Regions from separate parts of the Paenibacillus sp. FSL H3-0457 genome, predicted to be linked through region 1. Evidence: riboswitches for the same ligand, from Rfam matches in the RefSeq annotation. Region 1 holds a riboswitch; each other region holds the start of a gene.
The links. Region 1 has a riboswitch for cyclic di-AMP ahead of MHH25_RS10645 (C40 family peptidase). Riboswitches for the same ligand answer to the same signal wherever they lie in the genome.
Positions count from the first base shown of each region.

Region 2: linked by a shared signal. The riboswitch ahead of MHH25_RS00530 (C40 family peptidase) and the one ahead of MHH25_RS10645 (C40 family peptidase) in region 1 are both predicted to bind cyclic di-AMP.
Region 3: linked by a shared signal. The riboswitch ahead of MHH25_RS07450 (hypothetical protein) and the one ahead of MHH25_RS10645 (C40 family peptidase) in region 1 are both predicted to bind cyclic di-AMP.

Region 1 is NZ_CP150283.1:2,350,981-2,358,500, reverse strand. It holds gene MHH25_RS10675 (YqzE family protein) at 64-282, opposite strand; gene MHH25_RS10670 (N-acetylmuramoyl-L-alanine amidase) at 478-1,221, shown strand; gene MHH25_RS10665 (divergent polysaccharide deacetylase family protein) at 1,196-2,035, opposite strand; gene MHH25_RS10660 (carbohydrate-binding protein) at 2,450-4,135, shown strand; tRNA gene MHH25_RS10655 (tRNA-Leu) at 4,280-4,363, opposite strand; gene pelA (pectate lyase) at 4,540-5,502, opposite strand; cyclic di-AMP (ydaO/yuaA leader) riboswitch at 5,921-6,052, shown strand; gene MHH25_RS10645 (C40 family peptidase) at 6,058-6,522, shown strand; gene MHH25_RS10640 (carboxymuconolactone decarboxylase family protein) at 6,596-6,925, opposite strand; gene MHH25_RS10635 (hypothetical protein) at 7,067-7,285, opposite strand; gene MHH25_RS10630 (hypothetical protein) at 7,405-7,520, opposite strand, start outside.
Region 2 is NZ_CP150283.1:106,735-114,254, reverse strand. It holds gene MHH25_RS00550 (PBP1A family penicillin-binding protein) at 1-164, shown strand, start outside; gene MHH25_RS00545 (YwhD family protein) at 363-866, opposite strand; gene MHH25_RS00540 (M1 family metallopeptidase) at 968-2,959, shown strand; gene MHH25_RS00535 (hypothetical protein) at 2,970-3,821, shown strand; cyclic di-AMP (ydaO/yuaA leader) riboswitch at 4,067-4,204, shown strand; gene MHH25_RS00530 (C40 family peptidase) at 4,244-4,678, shown strand; gene MHH25_RS00525 (GNAT family protein) at 5,034-5,528, shown strand; gene MHH25_RS00520 (cytochrome c) at 5,679-6,035, shown strand; gene rbsK (ribokinase) at 6,110-7,093, opposite strand; gene MHH25_RS00510 (4a-hydroxytetrahydrobiopterin dehydratase) at 7,137-7,433, opposite strand; gene MHH25_RS00505 (hypothetical protein) at 7,464-7,520, opposite strand, start outside.
Region 3 is NZ_CP150283.1:1,688,015-1,695,534, reverse strand. It holds gene MHH25_RS07460 (Nramp family divalent metal transporter) at 1-499, shown strand, start outside; gene MHH25_RS07455 (HAD family hydrolase) at 605-1,288, opposite strand; gene MHH25_RS07450 (hypothetical protein) at 1,416-1,814, opposite strand; cyclic di-AMP (ydaO/yuaA leader) riboswitch at 1,930-2,105, opposite strand; gene MHH25_RS07445 (glutathione peroxidase) at 2,477-2,956, shown strand; tRNA gene MHH25_RS07440 (tRNA-Leu) at 3,104-3,186, opposite strand; gene MHH25_RS07435 (urease accessory UreF family protein) at 3,631-4,332, shown strand; gene MHH25_RS07430 (hypothetical protein) at 4,599-4,802, shown strand; gene MHH25_RS07425 (hypothetical protein) at 4,830-5,465, shown strand; gene urtE (urea ABC transporter ATP-binding subunit UrtE) at 5,496-6,191, opposite strand; gene urtD (urea ABC transporter ATP-binding protein UrtD) at 6,169-6,978, opposite strand; gene urtC (urea ABC transporter permease subunit UrtC) at 6,941-7,520, opposite strand, start outside.

The DNA of each region.
Region 1 (7,520 bases):
CGCTTTCCCATTTTAAGGGATTGCGTCTTTTGGTTTTACATTAGTGAAATAGGTAAGCGATTGTCACCCTTTACCCGAAGAACTTCGTTTATGAGACTGTGTATCGAATTCTTTTTCCTTTTTCCCCACCCACAGGGATACAGCGAAAGGGATCATACCAAACCACTTCATCGCCCACGGCTCTTTCCTTTTGGTGCGACCTTTCCGCTCATCCTTCGGCGTATCGATATAATGTACTACACGTTGCGTAATGTATTTTACCAACTCATCACTTTTGGCCATAACCTCTGCCTCCTTCGCTCCTGCACTTTCACGGAGCTTACGATAGTTCTATTGTGTGCAGGATGTGCAATGGTTAAACATTTTTTTATTGAAAGGAGTATGAAAACCCTCAAAATGCACAGTCTAATGCCAAAGGTATCCATACAGTCTTTAATCTGCATCCGGTACCTATTTCATGAAGGAGTGTGTATTCCCATGTATAAGCTGCTGACCGCTTCGGTGGCATTGCTCATTAGCTTCCATTGTCTTCCCATGCTGCCCCATGTCGCTTATGGAAAAGCAGCCCCGTCCCAGAACAGTCCATCCATGTTGCCAGTGACCGATGGAGATGCTTATCGCTCAAGTCATCATGCCTTTGCAGCACCCGTTATCCTGCTCGACGTAGGTCACGGCGGTATTGACGGCGGTACGTCAGCTCAGGGTGTGCTGGAAAAAGATATCAACCTGGCGATTAGCGAAAAGGTCTATCTCCTGCTTCGCAGCAAAGGTTATGCCGTTATCATCAATCGACTGGGTGATTATGCACTTAGTGATGAGAACCGCTGGCTGAACAGCCGCTCCCGTCATACCAGAGATCTTGCCCAACGTAAAAGCCTTAGCGAAGAAGTAAGTACAGATATCGTGGTCAGCATTCATGCAAACTGGAGTCCCCGATCGACAGCACACGGCCCGGTGGTACTGCACCAAAAAGAAGGCAGGAGTTATTTGCTGGCCCAATCCATTCAGGATGCCATGAACAAGTTGTACGGAACGGAGCACGGGGTTGTATGGGGCAAGCCCTTTTATATATTGAATTACGTGAAGCAACCTGCCGTCATCGTCGAAACCGGATTTTTGAGCAATGCGGCAGATCGGGCTAGAATGAATGACCCCGCTGAGCAAAAACGAATCGCCCAGTCCATTGCCAATGGCATTATTTATTATCTGTCGGTAGTGTAGGAGCAGACTGCCATTGCCACACATCTCGAACCAGATCACCAATCCCTACAAATTGGACCTGATTTTGCAGACGGGAGACGGATTCACGAATTACTGCGGATGTGTTCATCCCCGAATGACCGACATGACCAATGACAACACAGATATCCTTGTCGATCGCACGCTGAGCAGCCAGATCCAGTTGCTTGCGAATGTGTTGCTTGGAGTTTTGATCATCCAGGAAAATGTCATTACCTACAGGTGGCATGTTTTTGGATATGGCCAGTTCCCCCACCACAGAGCGAAAGTTCGTACGGCTGTCTACAAAGAAGAGGCCCCGCTCCTTGCATACATCGAGCACAATGGACATGATGCGTTTGTCTGAAGTAATTTTGGAACCCATATGATTGTTCATGCCAATTGCGTGTGGCACATCATCAATCGCTTTCTCCACGCGTGAGCGGACTTCTTCATCTGTTAGATTGGATGTGATTGCACCCGGGCCCAGCCATTCAGGTCGTCCTTTCTTGGGTTCCATGGGCATATGCACAATCACATCCATCCCCTTTTCATGTGCAGCTATCGCATCTTTCTTCGTTGTTGGCAAAAAAGGCATGACCGCTACCGTTAGTTTAACTGGCATCGCCAGGATCTCTGCCGTACCCTTCATGTCATTACCAACATCATCGATGATAATCGCTAACCGTTTGTGATTCGATGTGGACTCTGAAGCTGCCGCTGTAGGCCCTCCTGCCGATATGCCTGCGTAAAACACAATCAATAATGCCATGATACCTGCAATGAATCGATAATTCTTTCTCTGTACCTTCATCATGATTCCCTCCCCGTAACTTCTGTGATCTCATTGTTTGATAATGAAGGGAGGAATATGTAAGCCAAAGCCTTCCTTAATGATCATATCCCCGCCATTGAAGACCTCTATCTCAAGCGAATCCCCCATCATTCCAGTTTTCCCTTTTGCATTCAGACAAGAACTGTCATTGGATAGTTAGAAAATAGAGATTAATTAGAAAAAATACTGTAATTTGTCAGGTTTTCAGTTTAGGAATTATTTAGTAGAATCAACAAATGAAAGAGGTTCTATGCTTCATTTCTATCCTATGATTTATGGAAGGAGGTTTTGAAAGGGTTTACATAAAATAAATGCCAGACAATCCGCTATTCTTGTTTGTTATTCCTGGTTGCGGTTTCTCTATGTAACTTACTATTATCGAGGAGGATGAAAGTAGTGAAATTCAAACTAAAAAAGACGATCAATGTTCTTTTGGCCTGTTTAACAGCCCTGCCTTTGATGTTAACCCCGACAAATGTGTCAGCAGCCAGTGATGCCAACATTAATTTGTCCTCGGAAAAACAGCTGATCAAGGGCTTTGGGGGCATTAACCTTCCTGCCTGGATTGGTGATCTGACTCCCGCTCAACGTGAAACTGCTTTTGGTAATGATCAGAATCAGTTAGGCTTCTCCATTCTCAGGATCTACGTTGATCCAGATTCCAATAACTGGTATCGTGAAGTTGCTACAGCCAAACGGGCTATTGAAAAAGGGGCTATTGTATTTGCATCCCCATGGAATCCTCCAAGCAGTATGGTTGAAACGTTCAACCACAATGGTGACACAAATGCCAAACGTCTGAAATACGACAAATATGCCGCATATGCGCAACATCTGAACGACTTTGTAACCTACATGAAAAATAACGGCGTAGATCTGTATGCCATTTCTGTACAAAACGAACCGGATTATGCTCATGACTGGACTTGGTGGACTCCACAAGAGATCCTTCGATTCATGAAAGAAAATGCCGGGTCCATTCAAGGTACCAAAGTCATGGCGCCTGAATCCTTCCAATACTTAAAGAACATATCCGACCCAATCCTGAATGATCCGCAGGCACTTGCCAACATGGACATTCTGGGAGCACATACGTATGGAACCCAGATTTCGAATTTTGCCTACCCTCTCTTTAAGCAAAAAGGAGCCGGTAAAGAACTGTGGATGACTGAAGTGTATGTTCCAAACAGTGACAACAACTCAGCAGACCGCTGGCCTGAAGCATTAGACGTTTCCTATCACATGCACAATGCCATGGTAGAAGGTGATTTCCAGGCCTATGTGTGGTGGTACATCCGCAGACAGTATGGTCCGATGAAAGAGGACGGTACCATAAGCAAACGCGGGTATAATATGGCTCATTTCTCTAAATTCGTGCGTCCAGGCTACCTGCGGGTCGATGCAACGAAAAATCCGGATACAAACACATTTGTCTCAGCCTATAAAGGTGATAACAAAGTCGTCGTCGTGGCAATTAACCGTGGAACTTCAGCCACAAGCCAAAAATTCGTTCTGCAGAATGGTAATGCCTCCACAGTATCCTCATGGATCACGGACAGCAGTCGAAATCTGGCAAGCGGAACCTCGCTTAACGTATCCAATGGAGCCTTCACGGCACAGCTCCCGCCTCAGAGCGTAACAACGTTTGTTGCCAACGTTACTGGCGGAAATAGCGGCGGGAATACAGGCAGTGGCACGACGTATGAAGCCGAGACCGGAACGTCACTTACGGAAGCTGCCATTGAAACAATCTACACCGGTTACACTGGGTCCGGGTATGTTAACTTCAATGCGATGTCTGGTTCGGCCATTCAATGGAACGGCATTAATAACACGACAACAGGTACCAAAAACGTAAAGTTTCGTTATGCGCTGGAAAGCGGCACACGGAACCTCGACATTTTTGTGAACGGAACCAAAGTCATTAGCAACGAGCCCTTTCCGGCTACGGGAAGCTGGTCCACTTGGGTTGAAAAAACAATACAGGTCCCCATGAACACGGGGACCAATACATTGAAAGTGGTTACCACCGGATCGGAAGGACCGAATATTGACAGCGTTAATGTTACCGCAGCACAATAAACGTTCCGTATGGCTGATGGAAGACATTTGCTGTACGTGCAGCTAAGCACTAACCTGTTGAATACTCATCACTAAAGTTAGTGTTATATCAAAAAATGCAAAAAAAGACTCCTTAAGCGTTAGCTTAAGGAGTCTTTTTTTAGATGCGGTCGAGAGGACTCGAACCTCCACGGGGGTTAGCCCACACGGACCTGAACCGTGCGCGTCTGCCAATTCCGCCACGACCGCATATTATATCTCCGTCATCAATATCGGCGACAAGAAATAATATATCATGCGTAATCTATCATGTCAACACTGAAAATAATAACAATAAAGCCCGAATCAGACGTCCATGTCGATTCGGGCTTTACCTTTAACTGCTGCTAATAGTTTGGTTCATTAATACGGAAGCATACTACAAATTACAGCTTGGAAGGCCAGTTGCCATACCATGCATAACCGCCTCTTCTTTCTTTATCAATATCACTTAATTTGTATTTAACTACCCCGTCACGACCAATAAAGATTGGTTTATCCGTTCCGATCTCATAGAAGCGTGCCCAAATTGGTGCAGCTTTGGAATCAGCGATAATTTTACTATCTCCATTAGCTCTTTCATACTTGTAACCCGTAATTTTCACTTTGTTAAACCAAACCTCCGCTCCTTTAATGGATGCGGTAATTTTAGCGTTAGCAGGTCTGGTTTTCAGAAATTTAACAATCGTTACACTCTCTCCAGCTGTCAGCGATGGCACTTCGTAGATTCTTGCACTCGCTGGTTTAAGAGAGCTGGAATCATGTTGTTGTCCCCATGCTGTCAGCTTACCACCTGAAACGACCTGTGTATTCAGAATCGCCTCCACACCTTTGGCAACTGAATTTTTACTGCGGTTAGCAAGTGTGCTGTCGATAAATGAGAAATCACCTTTGCGTGCTGCTACTTCATCCAGCATGATCATTACATTAATCATGGCATCATCATTGTAAGTGATGTGCTTGTGGTATCCGGAGCTTTGGTAAACTTGTGGCCACCCGCCGTTTGAATACTGCATGTTGATCAAAAAGTTAATTCCTTTGATTGCAGCTGTGGAGTAACGCGGATCATTCGTCTTTTTAAATTCCTTCGCCAATCTTCTAATTTCTGAGTATGTAGCCTTGTTGTCTATCGTGGACTTTGCCCACTCTCCACTTGTCTGTTTATAATCTTTTCTCCAACCTCCATCCGGCAGCTGGTTCTTCAAAATATCAGAAATACTCGCTGTAGTACCCGACGCATCTGCAGCAGATACCGTCCCTACAGGGAGAACTGCCATTCCAACTACTGAGAACACCATCGTACATGCCAGGACAAAAGTAATTATTTTCTTCGCTTTCAAATGTAACACTCTCCTATGTTCGTTTTTATAAATCTTCCACTTCTACTTTACGTATGATATACGCCCCAAACCTCCTTTATTTGTATTTATCGCATAATAAAATCAATTTTCATCCAATATGTGGATTGGATAATCAGATAATATGCAAAAAATCGATTTTTGTCAATATATGCAACTTAATGAATATAATCTCTCTAATTCTACATAACGGGATAGTTCTTTTAACTCATGACAAACCTATTTATTTATCCAAATTCGTCTTAAACGAACCAATAATGACGTTTTTGTCATGAATGATACCCAAACTTGATCCCTTCTTTCATATAAAAACCTTAATTCCGCTAACATTGAGGTATTACGAAGGGTTTTAAATGGGTTTGACAATTACGCATTTATGCAATATAGTTTCAAATAGTTACAAAAACTTAATTATTCATTGCCGAGTTTCATGTTTGAAAACGGGGGAACCAATTTGGGTGAATTATTCTTATACATAGGAAATATAGGGAACCTTCTACCGAACCCTTAGCTAACTCCGTAGGCATCGAAGGGAGAACATTGATTTTGAAAAAACTGATTATCTCCATTTTTGGAGCAGCTGTATTATTTACATCCGGGGCAACAAGCACAGAGGCAAGCAGTATCAACTCCGTAGTGAACAACATGACAGGTATTCCTTACAAATGGGGTGGCACAACTGTAGCCGGCTTCGACTGTTCTGGTTTTATGAGATATCTTTTCAACAAATACAGCATTGAATTACCACGTACTTCGCAGCAGCAAGCCAAAGCAGGTACTCCCGTATCCAAGAGCAATGTTCGGACAGGTGATCTGGTGTTCTTTAATACAACAGGCAAAGGCATTTCACATACAGGTGTATATATCGGCGGCGGACAATTCGCTCATGCCTCCAGCAGTAAAGGTGTAAGCATCACGAAGTTATCGAATCCATACTTCAATGATCGTTATGTAACAGCACGTCGGGTAACTGGACAGTTTATGTATGATAAAATGTTAGGTAAAATGTGATTCACATACAAAAAGGCATCGGTTATTAACCGGATGCCTTTTTTGCACTTAAAAATGTATGTTGCATTGCTTACTAATGTAGCGCCTTCTGCACTCGCATCGCACCCTGAGACAGGGCATGTCCTCCACCAACAGCTCCAGCCACGGCTACGGTCTCCATAATCTCCTGATCTGTTGCGCCCTTAGCACGGGCTTCTTCTACATGGTAGAAGGTACATACCTCATTGTTGGCGAATAATCCAATGCCAAGCGCAATTAGCTGTTTTGTCTTCGCATCAATCACACCAGGTTGGAAACATTCTCCGGTAAACTCATGATACGACTTCACCACACCTGGCAGCACATCGCTTAATGCTCCAATCTGATCCTTGTAGGCATGAACTTTATCATTCATCAATGTCATGGCTTGTAGCACACCCTCTCGGCTATAGTTACAGATCTTCCTCACTGTACCTATCTTCTCTCCCGAGTGAGCCAATTATGCCAAGAAATCATGGTAATTCCAAACATTTAAAGCTCATGGCCCTGCCATAATTATCAGCTGTTACTCACTAAGTGGACTCTGGCGCGGCTCGCTGAACAGCTGATAGCTGTAACCTCGGTCCAGCTTAACGACACGTCGATTCTGACGACGGATAAGTACCTGCTCGCCATCCCAGGCAACCACAATCCCTTTCACGTCGTTCGATTCCAGCTCGTCCCGTACGACTCTAACTTTCTCACCTGACAGACGCAGGGCGTCCAATTCTGTATCACTAATCATCTTCATGGCTCCTATATTTCAAATTTATTTACAAAAAGAGACCTAAATGAAAAGTCATTTAGGTCTCACGTGACTGTATTGGACTGTCATGTCATTCGAAATTATGTCCCGACTGAAAGTTACCGCTGCGCGTGCTCTTTGCTGTCGTTCTTCTCGAACCAAAAATCAAGCACTTTGGCGGACATCACACGTTCTTCAAGGTACTCCACTTGATGCGGTGTAAATTGTTCTTTCC
Region 2 (7,520 bases), 2.2 Mb from region 1:
AAGTTTTCATTGATGGTACTGAACCGACAGAGGTATGCCATGGCACGACGGATGATTCGGATTCTGGAGAAGATGAGAAGACCCGTCAGGTACAGAATCAACAAGGTATTCAGGAAGAGAAACATTCCTGGTGGGGAGATTTCAAACGTTGGTGGGTAGAATGACGCAAATGCGCAATGACTTAGTTGCGTCACCTATAACCCCTGGTTATATTGAACAATTGGAAATTCACTTCGGATGAAAACTCATAATTATTCAGATCGATGAATAGGATTAAAGCACAAGCAAAAGACCCCCTACCGAACTTTCCGGTCAAGGGGCCTTTTGCTTTTTTTCTTTTATACTGTGTTGAAAGATCTGCCTTAGGCGAGTGCTTCCTTCAATACATCTGGAGAAGCATTCCACCAGTCTTCGTTGTGTGAGATCAGCAGTGTCTTAAGTGCAGCTCGAGCTTCAGGTCCAAGCTCATCCAACATGAAGCGACGCTTCAAGGCATAATCCATGCGATTCACATGTTCGGCCAGCAGTTTCCATCCACGTCTTGCTTCCGTATCAATCCACATCTCACATGCCGTTGCTCCACCATAGAGTTGGCCTTCCTCCGTGCGATCGACAGCTACCCACACCAGCCATACCTGGCGTCCGTTGGGCACATCTTCACGATTGGTAGAGAACTTGATATTGCGTTCCACTTTGCTCTTCGCATGCATCGCACCGATATCGATTTTGGCTTCGCCATTATCAATAATGACCGGGGAAAGGTTATTCAGCTCAATGGAGCCTGCACCGAAGCCTTTATGCTTGCTTTTTGCACTAACGATATTCAAGGCAATCTGTTTTTTGCCGTTTTGCTCATTTTGGTCCATGTTTATAACCTCCAAGGGTTGATACAAATATTTTAACTAATAATTGCCCCATTGCAAACATATACATGCTGTAGATGCTTGTCAACGGGAGGTATTTAACGATGATTCCACGACGCGCCAAGAGCTGGCTCACTGCATCCCTGGCCCTGTGTGTACTTGCCGGAGGGATATGGATCACTCTGGGTTATAATCGCTCAACTCATTCCGAATTGCCAGTACTCGCCCCCGAATCGGGCAAGCCTAAGGCAATAGCCCCAACGCCAGCACCTCCAGAAAGTGTACAGACCCCTACTGCCGAAGTGTACAGCAACCGTGTTGTGGAATATCACATGGATGTAAAACTGGTCGAAGGGAATGTACTGGAAGGGACTCAGACGATTACCTGGACACATCCAGGTAAAAAAACCGTCAGCGAGCTTTACTTTCATATGTATCCCAACGCCTTCTCTTCTGCTGACACCACCTTTATGAAGGAATCCGGTGGAAAGCTTCGGGGTGATGTCATGCCTACCAATGGCTACGGCTCTATGAACATTACCGAAATGAAAACGGAGGACGGGCTCTCTCTGCTACACCGGATGCAGTATGTGCAACCAGATGACGGAAATATCAAGGACACCACCCTCATTAAAGTACGCTTGCCCAAACCCGTCAAAGGCGGGGAAAGCATCACGCTCCACACCCGATTTGAAGTGAATCTGCCGAAGATTTTTGCCCGGATGGGAACTGCTGATCATTTTGTCATGGCAGGTCAATGGTTTCCCAAATTAAGTGCCTATGAACCTGTGGGCAGACGTGGACGAACAACGGAAGGCTGGAATCTGCACCAGTACCATGGCAATTCAGAGTTTTACGCTGACTTCGGTATATATAGTGTGCGTATTCGGGTGCCTGAAACATACAAAGTAGCTGCTACTGGATTTCCGACGCAGCAAGCCGTGGTGAAGAATGGAGAAAAGGTCTATCAATTTTACGCCGATGATGTGCATGACTTCGCATGGGCAGCTTCACCGGATTTTGTCTACGCCGAGGAACCCTTCTCTGCACCCAATGTGCCTGGTGTACGAATCAAGTTATATCTGGACCCTGCTCATCAGGATCTGAAAGAACGTTACTTCTACGCCGCGAAGGCCGCTCTAGCCAATTATAGCAAATGGTTTGGCCCATATCCTTACGCTACCTTATCCATCGTAGTTCCACCCAAAGCGGGGAACGGCGCTGGAGGTATGGAATACCCTACGCTAGTTACGGCCTTTGGAGCCGATGACACTACGCCAGGTTATGACCTGGAACGTACCGTAGTCCACGAGATCGGACACCAGTACTTCTACGGCATGGTTGCCAGCAACGAATTCGAGGAAGCCTGGCTGGATGAGGGGTTCACCTCTTATGCAGAAGACAAACTAATGGAGCAGGAATACGGATTGATTCCGAATCTGCCGGTACAATCGGGACTGATTACGTCTCCTTCATCCTTAACACAAGAATCCTGGAAGTTTGATTCACAGAATGAGTATGCAGCCAATGTCTATACACGTGGCAAGCTTGTATTGCTTGGTATCGAACATCAAGTCGGTACCAAAAAGATGGAACGTATTCTCTCTACCTATGTGAAGAAGTACCGTTTCAAACATCCCACTTCGGCTGATTTTCAGAAAATTGTGGAACAAGTGACCCGCACTTCCTGGTCTGATTATTTTGACCAATATGTCTATGGTAACGGGATGGCTGACTTTGCTGTAGAGAAGATTCGTGTTACGCCCGTACAGAAAGACGGTCAAACATTGTACGAGTCATCCGTGACAATTGCAAAAAAAGGCAGTGATTACAGCGCCGTTCCTGTTCGCATTGCTTTTGAAGACGGACATATCCTCACCAAGCAATGGAATGGCAAAGAAGATCGCATCACGTATAAATTAACTCACACATCCCCCGTATCCTGGGCCATGACCGATCCCCTGTACTCGATCGTGCTGGAGAACCGCCATATGAACAATTTCCTGAAATCCGGACTGGATGAGCGGGCGAAGTCCCGCTGGAGCATGAGTGTAACCAAACTAATAGAAGCCATATTCGGAGGTCTGTCATGGTGAGGTGGAAACGGTGAAAGCGAAAATACGTGAAGGCTGGTTTCTCGTCCGTCAGCATATGTTCATTGCCGCACTCTTATTTCTCTATCAACTCATTTGGGGATATTTCTTCTATCGAATGGTACAATCGGCGGTCATCCCACTACTCCTTCGCTATCCAGATGCTGATGCCGGTGAGCTGAGTACTCTTTTGTTCAAAATGGAAAGTCAACTTAACCTGTCTACCCATCCGGAGGTTCATCGTTATCTATGGATTCTCGGGGGCATGCTGCTGGTTCGCATGTTGATCAGCCCCCTCATTCAGGCAGGACTGCTCTACTCACTTCAGCACTTTAATTCTACAGAAGAGCGCATTCCGTTTGTCCGCGGAATCAAAAATCTGTGGAAACCGATGCTGCTGCTCCACACCATACGTACATTATTGATACTTCTGCCCGCCTACTGGCTCATACCGAAGCTCTACTCGATTCTCATGGACGGATTTCATTCCCTTCAATTACTGTTGCCTGGTATACCTTATGTTGCTGCCTGGGTTGTATATGGTTGGATCATCCACCATGTCATACTCTACATGCAGTTCGGTGTTTCGGCACCAGAAGGAGAAGGCGGGGCTCACGGTACCCTCAAAGCCCTCTGGATTGCACTGCGTCATCTCATCGCTGTAATCGGCATTGCATTACTGCTGGGCGGAGTACACCTGCTCGTCTTTGGGGCATTCACTACAGCCTCATGGTTATTAACGGGACTGACCGGACTTATACTACAACAGACGTATCCACTTGCCAGATGTCTATTGAGTCTGTGGAAAATATGCAGCCATTTCCGATTATGGCAGTCCAAAATATCCAAAGGTGAGAGCAGATAGTTTAAAAATTGTTACCATCACATGTTAAACTCATGGCCTAATATGTACTTATAAATAGGCAAACCTCAACCTTTCCCCGTCAAAGGTCGAGGTTTTTTTTGCTAAATTTGTTGCTAAACGTTGCCAAAGCCGTACTCCTCTGTTACAATAATCGCAGTGAGTTTTTAGTAACAACTTTGTAATCTTTACATTCATATTTGTAACTACTTAAAATTAAATCGTCATTTCTTGATTTCGCAGGTGCATAACTAGCATAGCCAAATTCCTGGCACCTGGGAAGCGGGGGAACCAGTTATGGGTGAATTGATCTTGCTACAGAGGGATCATAGGGGACCTTCAACCGAATCCTTAAGCTAACCTCGCAGGCATTGGAAGGGGAATATCTCTTGTTCAAGAAGAAATTAACCGCAGCTGTACTTAGCATCACATTCGCTTTATCGCTTGGTGCAGGTAGCGCATTCGCAGATTCAAAGATGGACACAGTAATTGATTCAGCAATGGGAACTACATACAAAAGTGGGGGAACAACGCTCAACGGCTTTGACTGCTCCGGATTTACACGGTATGTATTCGACAAGTTGGGTATTGATTTGGCACGCCAATCCAGTTCCCAATTCGACATGGGCGATTCCGTATCCCGCATGGAAATGAGAGCTGGCGATCTGGTGTTCTTTAATACAACAGGTAAAGGCGTATCTCATGTAGGAATCTTTGTAGGGGATGGAAAGTTCGCACACTCCTCTTCTTCCAAAGGTGTTACGATCAGTGCATTGAGTGAAAACTATTGGGCCAATCGTTATGTTGGCGCAAAACGGATTATGAGCACGGACGCATATGAATCACTGGCCCTTGACTAGGGACAAGCTGAGCAACATGATGCTGTAACCATTAACCATACTGGAACGAAGCAAGAAGCATAACAGAACCGCCCGGTACATTCTCCGCAGGAATGTATCCGGCGGTTTTTTTGTGCTTCAATCCTTATTCATGTTGCAAGTTATACTCGGGGCATATCCTGCGACATCAACAGGTTCATTTTGCGTTCGTTCGTCCGTGCCCTTATGATGTTTTTACCCATCCCGTTATAATATAAACGAAATTACCGGAACTTTTGTTTCATTTTTTTTCTTGGGAAGGAAGACTTGCTAAATGAACATCACTTTTGTAGAGTGGACAAAGAGTTCTGTTTCAAGGAAAGGAGCATGCAGGTGTATGAAGGAAACCCCTGTGACGTTTCACGTTGTACCCATGCGAGAAGAACATGCGGAGCTTATCTGCAGTTGGCAGTATGATCCGCCTTACAATATCTACAGCTGGCTCCCCTGGGAGCAGATGAAAGCTCTGGAAGTGGAATTCGGAGATGCACAGCTGCGGCAGGAGCAATATGCGATCGTCCTGGATCAGAACGATCGTATATGTGGGTTTGCTCAATACTTCCCACTTCAAGGGGTAACCCGGATTGGCCTTGGCATGCATCCAAAGCTGTGTGGTCAGGGTCAAGGGACAGCTTTTGTCTCTGCCATTGTACAGGAAGCTATTCGCCGAAATCCCACGAATGAGATTGATCTGGAAGTACTCACTTGGAATGCTCGTGCCATTCAAGTCTATCTGAAGAGTGGATTTGTCACCCAGGATACATACGAACGACAGACCCCAAGCGGCTTGAAGCCCTTTCACTGTATGGTTTATGAAGGGCCTCGCGGTTAGAATCCATTGCAAAACAACCAAATTTGCCCCTTGTTATGTGATTAGTTCAAAAAATTCCCACAAAATGCTATGATGTCAGTACAGGTTCCGTTATAATGATATGGATAGTTTCAGGTTAGATGATCTTTCATTCTGGAGGGGACATAAGGGATGCACAAATGGATCATGAGCGGAGTATTTTTTGCAGCATGCGCTTTAGCTATTGTTTTAATGTTTACGCTTCCAGGGAAAGAAGAAGTGGCTGAAGAAGCCAAGCCAACCATGCCGGAAGTCACATTGGATGCCGGACAAGCTGAAGCACTGGTCAAAGCCAATTGTATCTCCTGTCACGGGGATCAGCTTCAAGGTGGCGTAGGACCTGCTCTGGCCAACATCGGCAGCCAGGATGATCTGGAGAAGATCTATTCTACGATTGTCAAAGGTAAAGGTGGTATGCCTTCCTTCAAGGGCAAACTGCAGGACGAAGAGATTGCAAATATCGCCATGTGGCTGTCAGAGAAGAAATAATCTCTGCATACGCATAACAAAGAGGCGCTTAATCCCCTTTTGGGAGAATAAGCGCCTCTTTGTTATGCTATTTATTAGGCCTCTGCCGCATGCTCAGCCAGAAAGGCCTCAACTTCACGTGCGGACGGCATCCCGGACTGGGCGCCGAGCTTTGTCACGGATAACGCGGCCGCACCCATGGCGAAGCCTACGGCCGCGTCCAAAGTCTCACCGCGCGCGAGGGCTACCGCCAGCGCGCCGTTGAAGCAATCGCCAGCGCCGGTCGTATCGACGGCGCTTACGGCGTAGCCGGGCGCACGGCACGCGCCGGCACGCCCTGCTTGTACGCGGCCACCAGGCACCGCCGCGTACACAGCCCCCTCGGGGCCGAGCGTCGTGACGACAGCGGCCCCGAGGGATGCGGCGAGCTCTGCGACCGCCGCATCCAGGTCTTCCGGCCGGAGATGATCCCGGCCGGTAAGCACGGCAAGCTCACTGCGGTTCGGCGTGACAACGTCGACGCACCGCAGGAGCTCCTGGGGCAGACCCGGCACCGCGGGAGCCGGGTTGAGCACCACCAGTGCGCTGCCTTCAGCCGCCAGTTGGGCGGCGCGGGTAACCGCTGGCAGCGGGATCTCCAGCTGCAGCAGCACCGCTGCGGCTGCAGTCAGGCTTTTTACCGTATCCGCCTCTTCCAGCATCTCAGGTACCACTTGCCCATTCGCACCAGGAATAACGATAATCCGGTTGTCTCCCCGAGAGAGCCAGATGGAAGCCGTCCCTGTAACCGTGTCTTCCAATATGCGAACCTTCGAGGCATCTGCACCACTTTCCGTCAGACTGTGCAGCAGACGTTCGCCAAAACCGTCCGATCCCACCGCACCAATCATCGTAGTCTGTCCACCCAGACGCGCAGCGGCAACAGCCTGGTTGGCCCCTTTGCCACCAGCGAGATAATGCAGCTCCTCACCGCTCACCGTCTCTCCCTCTTCCGGAATTGTGTCTGTCTTCACCACAAGATCCATATTGAGACTGCCTACGACAGCAATAAGAGGTTGTTTCTGATTATAGTCTGACATGTATGGTTCACTCACTTCTGGCCGCGCGATAATAACTGACCCGTTATTCCGACCTCATTTTGTCATAAGCTTCGTTATATTGCCCTGCTTCCTTGATATCTACAGATGTGATACCACCCGCATCCCATGACGTGAGACGCAGCGTAACCGTTGTATAATCAATCGTAATAAAAGGATGATGATTGAATGCTTCCGAGATCGCAGCGACCTCATCCACAAATGCAATCCCTTTCATGTAGTTGGAGAACACGAATTTACGTACAATCCACCGTCCCTCTTCCAGTTCCCAGCCTTCCAGCCTCCCCAGATGAGCTTCGACTTCCTCTTGCGAAAAAACCATGCGTTATCTTCCTCCCCATAGGATGGTACATTACAGACGTGAGTCCGTATAACCACCGACACCTTCGGCGCTATCAACAGCAACCTC
Region 3 (7,520 bases), 660 kb from region 1:
GATTGTATCTGCTGCTGTATTCCACAGTGCTGGTATGACGCAGGTTGCTGAGATCGCTGATGCCTATCATCTGCTGACACCTCTATTGGGTACTACGGTTGCAAGTATTCTGTTCGGTGTGGCGCTGTTAGCATCAGGTCAGAACTCTACCCTTACAGGTACACTCGCTGGGCAGATCGTTATGGAAGGTTTCCTGAATATTCGAATTCCAGCATGGCTGCGCAGACTGGTCACACGTCTGATCGCCATCATCCCGGCGGTAATTGTGACAGCCATTGCAGGAGAACATGGCACAGAAGAACTGCTCATTTTGAGCCAGGTCGTGCTGTCGCTTCAATTGCCCTTTGCTGTAATTCCCCTGGTGATGTTCACAAGTGATAAAAAAAGCATGGGTGCATTCGCCAACAAATTGTGGCTCAAAATCATCTCATGGGTCATTGCCGCGATTATCGTTGTGCTGAATGTATATCTGATCATTCAGACGATCCGGTTGTTCTAATCTCATTTTAATTGGCTAAATACTAAAAAGGCTGATCAACTCCGGTATGCTATACCCAAGTTGATCAGCCTTTATTGTTGCAATCCAATAAACAACCATCTGAATCTAATCCTGATTTGGCATCAGTAACGGCAGGAGTTGATCCAATGAATCAACAGTCCAATCCGCACGTTTGTCATCCGATAGCTCTGGCTGGAATCTTCCGTAACCCTGCATAATTCGAATCGTACGCATGCCCAGCTTCCGAGCAGGTATAATGTCGTTATCGATCCGATCGCCGATCATGACGGCTTCCTCCGGTTCACAACCGGCCTGCTTCAAGGCCACAGCGTATAACTCAGGGTCTGGCTTGGACACTCCTTCTTCAGCCGAACATGCCAGAACATCAACATACTTCCGCAAGCCATAGCTTTCCAGTCTCTCTTCCGTTCCAGGACTCTGATTGGCTATAATGCCAATACGATAATACCGTGACAATTGCTGAAGAACGGAATCCGCTGAAGGAAAAGGACGTTCAAGATCTTTTTGAAACTTCAGCTTGTCCTGAATCTGTTTCTGGTGTCCCTCGTCTTCAACGAATGTGCGAATTGCCACTCTCATAGGCCATTCCTCATATTTTCGGTAACAGCTCGCGAACAGTTCGCGTACCGCCTCAATTGTCACCGGATACCCCAAAGCACAAGCTTCACGGACAAACTGTCCGATAATATCATCAACCGGCTCCCATTCATCCACCAGTGTATCTCCAACATCAAAAAACAACCATTTCAATCCACCTACATCCGGCATGCCAATTCCTCCTTGTAAGCATAAAAAAGAAGACTCACCATCATGCATGAGTCTCCTCAAACTTCCGTTTATCGATACATTCAATTATAACAGGCACCTTACACCTGAGCAATCAGAAGCTATGGCATTAACCATTGAGGAGAAAGCCAACTTCCCCATTGAGCGAATATACAATCCGGTCTGCGCCCATGCCCCGATAGATGCCCTTAGGATGACTCTGCTCCGTAATGACGCACAGGGATTTCGATGTCCATGAACGGCAGATCTGTAAATAACGACAGGTCAGATTCAGGCTGTTCTCGAAAATAAACACGTTGCCTACGCTGCCCTGCGGCAAAAACCATTTTTGAGCTGCAGCCGTATTCATGCGAATAACATGTTCTACTCCGATTCTACGGAGTCTGCGCTCTTCCCCTGCACTGTTGGTTAGAACGGCAAACGGCATTTTTTTGTACATCAGCAATTTGATAAATTTGCGTCCTGCTTCATTTGGAGCAGTCACTAAGATCATCTCAGTATCCATCATTCGTTCCTCCCTTGGCGTGAAAAGACAACAAAAAAGAAGCGTGGGGGACCAAGGCCTCCCGAACGCTTCTTAAATAACCCATGGCGAAAACACCATGAACCAGCGTACGGCTTGTTGCCTCTCCCTTTAACGCTTACGAGGTTAGCTGACGGATTCGGGCGCGAGAGTCGCCCTATTTCCGGCTGTCACCGGAAAATTCACCCCATGAATGCCCACTGTCCTGGACAGCGCATTCCGTTGGTTCCCCCGTTTCCCATTCATTAATGAATGGAAACTCAGCGATTAAAACATCGTTCGTATATCTTAAGGTAAGATCGAGCGATATTATCGTTTGTTTCGTTTTTCAAGTACAATTTAGTTTAAATTGAAATTACGTTATGAATCATACACCCCCGCCATGACGGTGTAAAGTCCTTACAGATCACCGAATCGGCAGATTTTTGCCAATACTCGTTCATAATAACGCTTACAATAAGGTTATACTCTATCCATCTCTTCAAGGCTATCTAATTCTCACTCTGGCGTAAATCACTTCGCAATTCATTCACGTATTCTGCACAACTTGCCTGTTTTGATTCTTTTAACACCATATTAGTTTTGCAATATTTAATTGTAACCAATATAATAGAAGATATAAGAGTAAATAAATGGAGGCGATTTAGATGACAGTCTACGATTACAAAGTGAATACCCTTCGCGGTCAAGAAGTTGAAATGTCCGACTACCGTGACAAAGTGCTCCTGATTGTGAATACGGCAAGCTCATGCGGCCTTACCCCTCAATTCAAAGGTCTGCAAGAATTGCAAGACAAGTTTCAAGATGCTCCATTTGAAGTGCTTGGTTTCCCAAGCAACCAGTTTGCACAGGAAAAAGGATCTTCCGACGATATTGCCGAGTTCTGTCAGATGAATTATGGCGTGAGTTTCCCCATGTTTGAGAAAATTGATGTGAACGGCTCAAGCGCTCACCCTCTTTTCCAACACCTTAGCACAGAAGCTCCTGGCCTGCTCGGCTCCAAAGCAATCAAATGGAATTTCACCAAATTCCTCGTGGATCAGAACGGACAGGTCATTAAACGTTATGCTCCCAAAACAACACCGGACAAGATTGAAGAAGATATCAAGAATTTGCTGCAAAAATAATACACAGGCCACCCGTAGCCGGAAGGTAGAGCAACATTCCTCCGGTAATGGATGGCCTTTTTTCAACCCAGATGTCATACTGTTCGAAAAAGACAAAAAAAAGAAGCTTCCCATTAATAGAAAGCTTCTTTTTAATCGTTCATATGATGCGGTCGAGAGGACTCGAACCTCCACGGGCATACGCCCACTACCCCCTCAAGATAGCGTGTCTGCCATTCCACCACGACCGCATGTCGTAAATAATCGGCAACAGAATTGATTATACCGGGTTCAGAACTAAAAGTAAAGTATTTTTTAATACTTCTTTTTCAGCTAGGCATTTTCATCAAAAATCGCATAATCTCGTCATCTTTACCCATGAACTGCATATGATTAGATTTGATCCCCTCTCTTTAGGTAAGAGCCGATCTTGTTGGTTCATTTATATATAGTCCTTCCTTATATATAGTCCTCCCTGCACTTCGCAAAATAAATAACACAATAAGTTATATAAAATAACACAAATATTAAATCCCAGATTTAATCCATTAAATTTCACGGATACTATTGACAAAAAGCGGACATTCATGGGATGATAACTATCATATAATTCGGATTTCTAAACACAAAGCAAACAAAAAGGAACATAAATGTTACTTTAAGTGACGTTTAACGAACACAGGAGGCGAATGATTGTGAACCGTGGGAATAAGCTGCTCGATTATGTCAAACTGCTTGATTCCTCTATTCAGGTTGGAGGGTTCACCCATTCCTTCGGCATGGATATCCATATCAGGGAGGGTACCATTCGTAATGCTGAAGATCTCGAATCATTCATGCGTTGTCAGTTGCATCCGAGCATCGTTCGTCTTGAAGGTATGGCCATCAAAGGCATCTATACCGCAGCAGATCACAAGGATACATGGCGGATAGCTCTAATCGACAAGCTCGTCCATGTTCAGCGAACCCCTGGAGATCTCAGAGAACAAGCTGCCGCCATGGGTAAACGATTGATCAGACTCGCACGCGCTCTGCACCCCTGGATTGAATTCAGCCAGCTCGAACAGATCTTTGCCAAATACGATTCGGTTGGCTGCCTCTCCACTGTTCATGCCTGGATTAACCACCACCTCGACATCCCGGTCGAAGAGGCGGTCCTTGGTTACCTGCATTCAGCCATGAATGCCTGCATAACCGAAGCCTCCAAAGTCATTCCCCTGAACAACGATACAACCAAGGATCTGATGGTCCGCCTGGCCACAGATCTGGAGAATGAATGGAAGACCGTCAGCGCCTCGGCTGCGGATGGACTGGCACAGCCAACCTCGATGTCCATGAAATCGTTTTTCCCCAGTTTCCATATGCTCGGAGCTGGACTTCATGCCTACAGGGCCTAATCCTCTTCCTCCTCATGCCTGCTCCCCTTCATTCAAAAAAACTAAAAAACACGCGGCAACCTCCTTGCCGACGTGTTTTTTGTCATTTTATTTGTTTTATTTACGTATTTACGCCATTTATAATCACAAAATACACTTTTTTCCGTCTTTTTTAATTGTTAGATGACGAATTTACGTATATAATAAAACATACAGCTCGCATTTCTATATATTCTACATGAAGAAAGGGCGGCTGAATACTACATTCTAACCAGGGGTGAACCCTTTTGAACAAGAAAAAACCAGTTACTCCGTTCGGATGGGCCATCAAACGACGGCTAACCGAACTTCAAGTGGACCAGAAGACCTTTTGTGAACAGCATGGCATCCCACCCTATCGTTTATCCAATCTCATTCACGGCACACGCAAAGCAACCCGATTCAGGCACCTGGTCGCTGATATTTTGGATATTCCAGATGAACTGAGATAAGATTTCTGCCAAAGGAGGGTCTCATCCATGAGACATGTTACATCCGATCTGGAGAGGCTGTCGTTCCAGTCCATACGTCACCAGCTCATCATCGTTGATGACAATTGGATTATCCAAAGTTGTAACCGTGCCTGGCAACAGGGACTTGGTCAATGCTCACCAAACCCGGATATACACAGTAGTCATAGACATTACCTGCATCTGACGGAAGCCTGGGCAAAACGAAGCAAGAACGCTAACATGGCACTTGTCGCACAGAATTTGAAAGAACGCGGAATACCCTTTAATCGAAATCATACATATGACATCTGCGTGTATACTGTATACAACGAAAAGAGGTGGTTTCGTGTAGAACTCACCCCTCTATCTTATGCAAATTCAATTCTGGATACCGATCTCGCTTTAATTGCACACATGGATATTACCGAACAAAGAAAGACAGAACACCAATTGAAGAAGGCATTGTCTGAAGTGCGCACATTGCGCGGACTGCTGCCTATTTGCGCCGTCTGCAAACAAATCAAGGACGAAGAGGAACACTGGAACTCCGTTGAGAGTTATCTAGAGAAGCATACCCACGCCGAATTCACCCATGACATCTGTCCGGAATGCATCCGGCGGTTATATCCGAAATACTCGAATATCCTGGACAAGCGTTCCTGAAACCTTTCTCCACTCGCCGACTAACTACAACTATACGGAGAGATGATGTTCAAACTGCGACATATCCAGCTCTTGCGGTGTCCCATGCAGGGTTATGGTTCCTTTGTCCATGATATAAATGTAATCTGCGGCACTTCGCACAAAATCAATACTCTGCTCTACCAACAAAACCGAGAGGTTCCCCTTTGCCTTGAGCTGCAAAATTACCTGCCGAATGTCCTCCACGATAGAAGGCTGGATGCCTTCTGTCGGCTCATCCAGTAGCAACAACCCTGGACGCGAAGCCAATGCCCGGGCGAATGCCAACTGCTGCTGCTGTCCACCACTCAGATCCCCGCCCTGCCGTCCATACATCGTAGCAAGCACTGGGAACATCGCCAGTACATCCTCCGGGAACGTTTTTACTCCCGGTGCACTTGTCTCCAGACCGAGCAATAAGTTTTCTTTCACCGTAAGCTGCGGGAAAATCTCCCGCCCCTGCGGTACATAACCAATCCCTGCCCTTGCCCGCTTGGCTGTGTCCAAGGTGGATAACTCCTGATTTTGCCACTGAATACTGCCCTTGCGTGTTTTGAGCAGCCCCATTAATGTTTTCATCAACGTTGTTTTCCCTACACCGTTACGGCCCATCAGACACACCACCTGTCCAGGCTGTACATCCAGGTTCACACCACGAAGCACATTACTTTCCCCGTAGCCGGATTCAATTCGTTGCAGCGACAGCATGTTCATCCCTCCTTTTGCCCAAATACACTTCTGCCACTTTCGGGTCTGCCTGTACCTCCGCCATCGTACCTTCCTTCAGCAGTTTCCCTTCATGCATCACCGTTACCTTGGCTGCGAACTCTCGCACAAACTCCATATCATGCTCCACCACCACAACCGAGCGCTCACGCGCAATCTCTTGCAGAAGTCGCCCGGTCTTGTGTGTTTCTTCATCCGTCATGCCTGCGGCTGGTTCGTCCAGCAACAACACCCGTGGCTCCTGCAGAAGCAACATGCCAATCTCCAGCCACTGCTTCTCCCCATGCGACAACGCTCCTGCACGAGCATCAACGCGGTCTTGCAGACCAATCTGGAGGGTAACATGCTCCATGGCAGCACTCATTTTCCCATATCGACGAATACCGATGGCTTGCAAAGGGGAACGGCGAGTCTCCGCCGCCAGCGTCAGATTCTCCTGCACCGTCAGACCTGCAAAGATCGATGGCGCCTGGAATTTTCGTCCCACACCTTTGCGAACAATCTGGTGCTCCTTCAGTCGTGTTAATTCTGTGCCATCCGCCATCTTCACCGAGCCGGACACGGGTTTTGTTTTGCCACATATCACATCCAGCATCGTTGTTTTCCCTGCACCATTGGGTCCGATCAGAAAATGCAGGTCATGTTCATGCAGCTTCAGATTCATGCCTTTGACAGCAACGAACCCACCAAAAGCCACCGTAATATCCTCGGCTAACAACACCGCTGATTCCTCAGTAGACTTTAGGTTTTTCCCGAGTGACTTGGACATGCGCACTCTCTCCTCTCCGCTTCAGCAAGCGAACGACATGACGATATACACCTACAATACCGTTTGGCATGAACAAAACTACCGTTACAAAGAGCCCACCAATGACAAACAGCCACCCTTCGGGATAAGCCTCACTTATGCCTGTTTTGGCTGCATTCAGCACCACTGCTCCGATGACCGCTCCAATAAGCGTACCGCGACCACCCAATGCAACCCACAGGACCATCTCAATGGAGGGTACAATCCCCATCATCGATGGCGAGATAATACCCACCTGAAGAACAAACAACATGCCCGCGATGCCTGCAAGCGCACCGGAAAAAGCAAAAGCCAGCGTTTTATATCCTGCCGGATCATATCCGAGGAATCGCACCCGATTCTCTCCATCACGCGCAGCTTCGAGCACTTGGCCGAACCGACTGTTCACCATTCGACGACAGAGCACATACGCGATCACCAGAACAGCAAGCGTTATATAGTAGAGAGCAATCGTCGTTCCAGCGGAATGAAGTGTAAAACCAAAGATCGAATTATATCCGGTG